One region of the Streptomyces luteogriseus genome, then DNA from elsewhere that is predicted to be linked to it. Evidence: riboswitches for the same ligand, from Rfam matches in the RefSeq annotation. Region 1 holds a riboswitch; the other holds the start of a gene.
The links. A riboswitch is a leader RNA that binds a small molecule or an ion and turns the genes downstream of it on or off. The one in region 1 is predicted to bind cyclic di-AMP.
Positions count from the first base shown of each region.

Region 1 (3,941 bases):
CTGGGCGGGCATGATGATCCGTCACCAGGGCGGCCCCAGGGGAGGCGTCGCGCGGTCCGTGAAGAAGATGCGCGGCTACCTCGCCGACCTCATCCACCGCAAGCGGGAGGCGCTGCCTGCGCAAGCCGCCCCCGGCGAGGACCTCATCTCCGGTCTCATCCGCGCCTCCGACCACGGCGAGCACCTCACCGAGAACGAGGCGGCGGCCATGGCCTTCATCCTGCTGTTCGCCGGTTTCGAGACGACCGTGAACCTGATCGGCAACGGCACCTACGCCCTCCTCACCCACCCCGAGCAGCGCACACGGCTCCAGGCGTCCCTCGCCGCCGGGGAGAGCGGCCTCCTGGAGACCGGCGTCGAGGAGCTCCTCCGCTACGACGGCCCGGTCGAACTCGCCACCTGGCGCTTCGCCACGCAGCCCCTCACCCTCGGCGGGCAGCGCATCGGGGCCGGCGACCCCGTCCTCGTCGTCCTGGCCGCCGCGGACCGGGACCCGGAGCGGTTCGCCGATCCGGACGTGCTGGACCTCTCCCGACGTGACAACCAACACCTCGGGTACGGCCACGGCATCCACTACTGCCTCGGCGCCCCGCTCGCCCGCCTGGAGGGCCAGACCGCGCTCGCCACCCTGCTCACCCGGCTCCCTGACCTCCGGCTCGCCGCGGATCCGGCCGAGCTGCGGTGGCGCGGCGGCCTCATCATGCGAGGGCTGCGCACGCTGCCGGTGGAGTTCGCACCGGCATGACGTGACGAAACATCAGACCTGTGATCTTCACGTGATCTGCGCGGCATGAACTTGTGACAAGTGATCGTCTGCCGATACGTTCACCCATCAACGCGGCGGGGAATCACGCAGCGTTGCTCACTGCTGTCTCGCGAAAGGTCTCCGTATGCTCTCCGGGAACGGTCGGCACCGCCGCCCCCGTCAGGCTCCGGCTCTCCTCGTGGCGGCCGGCGTGACCGGCTCCGCCATCGCGATCCCGCTCCTCGGGGCCTCCGGCGCCAGTGCGGCCGACGGCACGACCTGGGACCGGGTCGCGGACTGCGAGACCGGCGGTGCGTGGAGCCAGAACAGCGGCAACGGCTATTACGGCGGCCTGCAGTTGTCCCAGGAGGACTGGGAGAACCACGGCGGCCTCGACTACGCCGCGAGCGCGGACCTGGCCAGCCGCTCCCAGCAGATAGCCGTGGCCGAGAGAATCCTCGCCGACCAGGGGGTCGGCGCGTGGCGCACCTGCGGACTGCTCTCCGGGCTCGAGCAGGGCAAGGACTCGGACTCCGACGCGTCCGGTTCATCCGATTCGTCCGGCCCGACGGACTCGCCCGGCCTGCTCGACTCGCTCGGGTCGTCGCCTTCGGCAAGTCCGTCCTCGTCCCCGTCGTCGTCCGACTCGCCGTCGGATGAGGAGGATGAAAAGGCTAAGTCGGACAAGTCGCCTGAATCTTCCGACTCCACAGAGCGGGATCAGCGGTCCGGCAGCTCTCCGTCGGCCACCCCCGGGAGTGGCAAGTCCGGTAAGTCGCGGCAGAGTGACGACTCCTCGGAGCTGACCGACACCGGATCCGGCCGTCACCGCGGCCCCAGTGCCGACGAAACCCTCCCGTCCGACAGCGGCCGCGCGGACGAGTCCACGGGCCGTCACGCCTCGCGCGGCGACGCGGGCTCCGACGAGGGCTCTGTCGACCCCGCCCAGGGCGACTACATCGTGGGAGTCGGCGACAGTCTCTGGTCCATCGCCGACTCCCTTGACGTCAGCGGTGGATGGCACGCGCTCTACGACGGCAACGAGAAGGCCGTCGGTACCGACCCGAACCTCATTCACCCCGGTCAGAAGCTCGCGGTGGAGGGCGAAGGGGACGAGAAGTAGCCGTTCGGGCAGTGCGGAAACGAGGGTGGAAGTCACCCCGAAACCGCGCGAGTTCACGTCATGATTAGCGGCTAATGTACCGTTTGGGACCCGTGAGAGATAGATCTCAGAAGCCCTGATCGTCTTTGAAATTCCGTGGATCGCGTGTCTACGGTCGTGACCGCTCGTCACCACGAGCCCCGGCTGCCGCAACGCCGAATCCTGCCAGCGGCCGTACGGGAACAGTCGTCGCGTCAAGCGCCGTAGGCAGGAGCGGGGGACCCAAGGTAGGTGCCCGACCGGACAGTTGTGCCGGAAGGGCTTGGGGTGAAGCCGCGTCCCGGGAGGGGCGCGGCCGGGCAACTCAACCGGCCCGAACCCGACAGCTCACCTCGCAGGCGTCGGTGAGGGGATCCACCATGCTGTTTTCCAGCAAGGGCAAGCACCGCCGTCCGTCCAAGGCCACCCGCGTCGTCGCGCTCGCCGGCGTCACCGGTGCCGCCGTCGCCGCTCCGCTGATGGCGGCCGGCAGCGCCTCCGCCGCCACCGCCTCCGAGTGGGACGCCGTCGCCCAGTGCGAGGCCGGCGGCAACTGGTCCATCAACACCGGCAACGGCTACTACGGCGGTCTGCAGTTCTCCGCCTCCACGTGGGCCGGCTACGGCGGCACCAAGTACGCCGCCACCGCCGACCAGGCCACCAAGGCGCAGCAGATCGAGATCGGCGAGAAGGTCCTCGCGGGCCAGGGCAAGGGTGCCTGGCCGGTCTGCGGCAAGGGCCTGTCGAGCGCCGCCTACACCGGCGGCGGTTCCACGAACGACTCGGGCAGCTCCTCGCAGAGCCAGCAGCAGAGCACCGAGTCCCGCGAGACCCAGCAGCCGGCCTCCCGCTCCGACGAGCGCCCCGCGGCCAAGAAGACCGTCACCACCCCGACCGGCAAGAAGGTCAAGAAGGGCGACGGCGAGTACAAGGTCGTCAAGGGTGACACCCTCAGCTCGATCGCCGCGGACGAGAAGGTCAAGGGCGGCTGGGAGAAGCTCTTCGAGCTGAACAAGGACATCGTCACCGATGCCAACCTGATCTACCCGGGCCAGCAGCTGCACCTGAAGTAACCAGCGGCCCACCGGGCCCGCCAGGGGCCCGGCCCGCCCGGACCCGCCCAGGGTCCACAGGCTCCCCGCCCCGGTGCGTCCTCCCCCGTACGCACCGGGGCGGGGTTCTTTCGGCAACCGGCTTTGTTCCGTTCGGAAACAATTTACTCTCGGTTCTGTCCATGAGGTGGGCGACCCGGTGGCCGATCGCCCGGAGCCGGTTAGGCTCATGTCGCGAGCCACCAAGGCCCGCACCTCGCCGGGTCCGCGCGACCCGCGTCACCGCGTCACATCAAAAGGAGATGCTCGTGCCGTCCATCGACGTCGTCGTAGCCCGGGAAATCCTGGACTCCCGAGGCAACCCCACGGTCGAGGTCGAGGTCGGCCTCGACGACGGCAGCACCGGTCGTGCCGCCGTCCCGTCCGGCGCCTCCACGGGCGCCTTCGAGGCCATCGAGCTCCGCGACGGCGACTCGAACCGCTACCTCGGCAAGGGTGTGGAGAAAGCCGTCCTCGCGGTCATCGAGCAGATCGGCCCGGAGCTGGTCGGCTATGACGCCACCGAGCAGCGCCTGATCGACCAGGCGATGTTCGACCTGGACGCCACCGACAACAAGGGCTCCCTCGGCGCCAACGCCATCCTCGGCGTCTCGCTCGCCGTCGCCCACGCCGCCTCCGAGGCCAGCGACCTGCCGCTGTTCCGCTACCTGGGCGGCCCCAACGCGCACCTGCTGCCGGTGCCGATGATGAACATCCTGAACGGCGGCTCGCACGCCGACTCCAACGTGGACATCCAGGAGTTCATGATCGCCCCGATCGGCGCGGAGTCCTTCTCCGAGGCCCTGCGCTGGGGCGCCGAGGTCTACCACACGCTGAAGAAGGTCCTGAAGAGCAAGGGCCTGGCCACCGGCCTCGGCGACGAGGGCGGCTTCGCCCCGAACCTGGGCTCCAACCGCGAGGCCCTCGACCTCATCCTCGAGGCCGTCAAGGAAGCCGGCTACAC
Region 1 covers NZ_JACHMS010000001.1:5,157,814-5,161,754, forward strand. The annotation lists gene BJ965_RS22925 (cytochrome P450 family protein) at 1-745, shown strand, start outside; gene BJ965_RS22930 (LysM peptidoglycan-binding domain-containing protein) at 891-1,868, shown strand; cyclic di-AMP (ydaO/yuaA leader) riboswitch at 2,097-2,263, shown strand; gene BJ965_RS22935 (LysM peptidoglycan-binding domain-containing protein) at 2,267-2,959, shown strand; gene eno (phosphopyruvate hydratase) at 3,247-3,941, shown strand, end outside.

Region 2 (3,941 bases), 2.9 Mb from region 1:
GAAGCACGTCCGTCCCGCCACGGCCACCGTCGTGGTCGTCGGCGACCTCACCGGCATCGACCTGGACGCCCTGCTCGGGGACACGCTGGGCGCCTGGACGGGCTCCTCGGCCGAGCCGCGTCCCGTGCCGCCGGTGACCGCCGACGACACCGGCCGGGTCGTCATCGTGGACCGCCCGGGCGCCGTCCAGACGCAGCTGCTGATCGGCCGGATCGGGCCGGACCGGCACGACCGCGTGTGGCCCGCGCAGGTGCTCGGCACGTACTGCCTCGGCGGCACCCTCACCTCCCGCCTTGACCGCGTCCTGCGCGAGGAGAAGGGCTACACCTACGGCGTACGGGCGTTCGGCCAGGTCCTCAGGTCCGCCCCGGACGGCACGGGTGCCGCGATGCTCGCCATCAGCGGTTCCGTCGACACGCCCAACACCGGTCCCGCCCTCCAGGACCTCTGGACGGTGCTGCGCACCCTCGCCGCCGAGGGACTGACCGACGCCGAGCGGGACGTCGCCGTGCAGAACCTGGTGGGCGTGGCGCCGCTGAAGTACGAGACGGCGGCGGCCGTCGCGAGCACGCTGGCCGACCAGGTCGAGCAGCACCTGCCCGACGACTACCAGGCCACGCTGTACCGGCAGCTCGCCGCGACCGGCACCGTGGAGGCCACCGCGGCGGCCGTGAGCGCCTTCCCGGTGGACCGTCTGGTGACCGTTCTCGTCGGTGACGCGGCGCAGATCAAGGCACCCGTCGAGGCCCTCGGCATCGGCGAAGTCACCGTCGTCGCCGCCGAGTAGCGGCACGCGCGTGCAGGGGCCCTGGTTGTCTTCAAAGGCACCAGGGCCCCTTTATGCCCGAATTGGGATGGGAGTTGCCTGTCTGCCCTGTGGGATGCGCTACAAAAGCCTGGATTCGTTTGGGAATTGAAAGTGGCGCCGCTTAGCGTCATCCAGGCTGTTCGTCAGGCAGTGCGCCGCACCCGCGGCACCGGACAGTCATCGCCGAGTCCCCGTACGGCGCGAGCCAGGGGAGCCGGGGACCCATCGCAGTCCCTGGGGTGAATCGGGCGCCCGCGCGAGTCGCGAGGGAGTCCGTAGGAGACCTTCCTGCTCCGAACCCGTCAGCTAACCCGGTAGGCGAGAGGGAAGGAAAGGACCAGCCACCACATGGCGTTCACTCGCGCCACCGGGAAGCACCGTCGTCCCAGCAGGATGCAGCGCTCCACCGCCCGCGCGGCAGGCGTCGCGGCTCTCGCCACCACCGGCGTGATCGGCACCGTGGCGGCCCCCGCGGCCTTCGCCGCCGAACCCAGCGCCGAGCAGACCGGCCTCACCCCGGTCGTCACCATGGGTGACACCGCGGCCCAGCAGATCGACGCCCAGGCCCTCGCGCAGCAGCACGCAGCCGACGAGGCCGCCGCCAAGCAGAAGGCCGAGGAGGCCGCCCGCAAGCGGGCCGCCGAGCTGGCCGAGAGGGCCAAGGAGGCGGCCGAGAAGGCCCGCGAGGCCAAGGAGCGCGCCGCCCGCGAGGCCGAGCGCAAGCGCCTCAACACCTTCGTGTCCCCGATCTCCGGCTCGTACGTCTCCACCGGCTACCAGGCCAGCAGCGGCCTGTGGTCCTCCGGCAGCCACACCGGTGTCGACTTCCACGCCGCCAGCGGCACCTCCGTCCACGCGGTCGGCGCGGGCACCGTCGTCGAGGCCGGCTGGGGCGGCTCCTACGGCAACCAGATCGTGATCAAGATGAACGACGGGACGTACACCCAGTACGGCCACCTGTCCTCCGTCGGCGTCTCGGTGGGCCAGCAGGTCACCCCCGGCCAGCAGATCGGCCTGTCCGGCGCGACCGGCAACGTCACCGGCCCCCACCTGCACTTCGAGGCCCGCACCAGCCCCGAGTACGGCTCGGACATCGACCCGGTCGCCTACCTCCGCTCGCACGGCGTGGGTGTCTGACCGGAACCTCCCCGCTCTCCCCGAAAGCCCCGGCTCCCCGAGCCGGGGCTTTCGGCGTTTACGGCCGCCCGCTGTCCAAAAAATATCCATGGATTGTCGTCTGCCGTCGGAAATTCCGGCTCATTGCAATAGAGTCACGGAACGCACGCCGCTCGTCGGCGTTTCACGGGGATTAAGCGGAGGTCGGTCATGCGTATTCCCGCGCACTCGGTGTGCACGGCCATCCGGGACGACATCGTCGCGGGTGTCCACGCACGCGGCAGCCGGCTCACCGAGGAACTCCTCGCGCGCCGCTACGGCGTCTCGAGGGTGCCCGTCCGGGAGGCGCTGCGCACGCTCGAGGCCGAGGGATTCGTGGTGACCCGCCGGCACGCGGGCGCGTGCGTGGCGGAACCCACCGAGCAGGAGGCCGCTGACCTGCTGGAGATGCGCATGCTGCTGGAGCCGCTCGGTGCGGCCCGCGCCGCCCAGCGTCGCACCGAGGCGCATCTGAAGGTCCTGCGCGGTCTGGTCCGGCTGGGTCAGGAGCGGGCCCGCCGGGGCAACAGCGACGACCTGCGCTCTCTGGGCGGTTGGTTCCACGAGACGCTCGCCCAGGCCTCCGGCAGCCCTGCGCTGACCTCGATGCTCACCCAGCTCCGCCACAAGATCGCCTGGATGTACGCCGTGGAGGCGCCGGCCAGTCCGGTGGAGTCCTGGACCGAGCACGGCGCGATCGTGGACGCGGTGGCGCGTGGGGACGGCGAGCGCGCGCGGGCGGTCACGGCGCTGCACACCGAGCGCGCGAAGGGCGCGCACCGCCTGCGGTTCGGCTCCCCCCAGGAGCGCACCGACCGTGTGAGGAACTCGCAACATCCCGTAAACACGGCGAGCCCGCAGCATTAACACGGCAGCCGTATACAAAGAGAGCGGACAATTTGCGGGGGTCTATTTTCGCTGCCCGGATTCATCGGAATTCCCGTCCCGCATCCACCGGGAATGGCGAAGGGCCCGCCCGGTGAATTCGGACGAGCCCTTCGCTGCACGCCGGACGGATCGGGCGCTCGGTGAATCAGACGGTCTCGGGAAGTTCCTCGAGACCCTCGGAGACCAGCTTGGCGAGCCGGTCCAGTGCGGCGTCCGCACCCTCGGCGTCGGAGGCGAGGACGATCTCCTCGCCCCCCTGGGCGCCGAGGCCCAGGACGGCCAGCATGGAGGCCGCGTTGACGGGGTTGCCGTCAGCCTTGGCGATCGTCACCGGGACGCCTGCGGCCGTGGCGGCTCGGACGAAGATGGAGGCGGGGCGGGCGTGGAGACCCTCGGCCCAGCCGACGTTGACGCGGCGCTCAGCCATGTGTTGCTGCCCTTCGCTTTTCAGGGTTGTCTAGACCAGTTTCCCATACCGTGAAGCCGTACCGGGAGCGGTCCTCGCGGACCGCCCCGGGGTGCCGTCGGATCGCGGCCTCGACCCGACTGACGCCCTCCACAGACTGCCTCGCGCCCTTGTCAGGCGCTAGCCGTACTCTGGGGCCCATGCAGACCTCGCCGGACCGGCACGAGTATCCCGCCCACTGGGAAGCCGACGTGGTGCTGCGCGACGGGGGTACCGCGCGCATCCGGCCCATCACCGTTGATGACGCCGATCGCCTGGTCAGCTTCTACGAGCAGGTCTCCGACGAGTCGAAGTACTACCGCTTCTTCGCGCCGTACCCTCGCCTGTCCGCCAAGGACGTCCACCGCTTCACGCACCACGACTTTGTGGACCGGGTGGGACTCGCGGCCACGGTCGGCGGCGAGTTCATCGCCACCGTACGCTACGACCGGATCGGTGCCGACGGAACGCCCGCGTCGGCACCCGCCGACGAGGCCGAGGTCGCCTTCCTCGTGCAGGACGCCCACCAGGGCCGCGGGGTCGCCTCCGCCCTGCTCGAGCACATCGGCGCCGTCGCCCGTGAGCGCGGCATCCGCCGCTTCGCCGCCGAGGTGCTGCCCGCGAACACCAAGATGATCAAGGTGT
Region 2 covers NZ_JACHMS010000001.1:2,225,356-2,229,296, reverse strand. The annotation lists gene BJ965_RS09725 (M16 family metallopeptidase) at 1-787, shown strand, start outside; cyclic di-AMP (ydaO/yuaA leader) riboswitch at 980-1,144, shown strand; gene BJ965_RS09720 (M23 family metallopeptidase) at 1,157-1,945, shown strand; gene BJ965_RS09715 (GntR family transcriptional regulator) at 2,135-2,830, shown strand; gene BJ965_RS09710 (HPr family phosphocarrier protein) at 2,997-3,278, opposite strand; gene BJ965_RS09705 (bifunctional acetate--CoA ligase family protein/GNAT family N-acetyltransferase) at 3,458-3,941, shown strand, end outside.
Region 2: it holds a riboswitch for cyclic di-AMP, as region 1 does, so the genes downstream of both, BJ965_RS09720 (M23 family metallopeptidase) here and BJ965_RS22935 (LysM peptidoglycan-binding domain-containing protein) in region 1, are expected to answer to the same signal.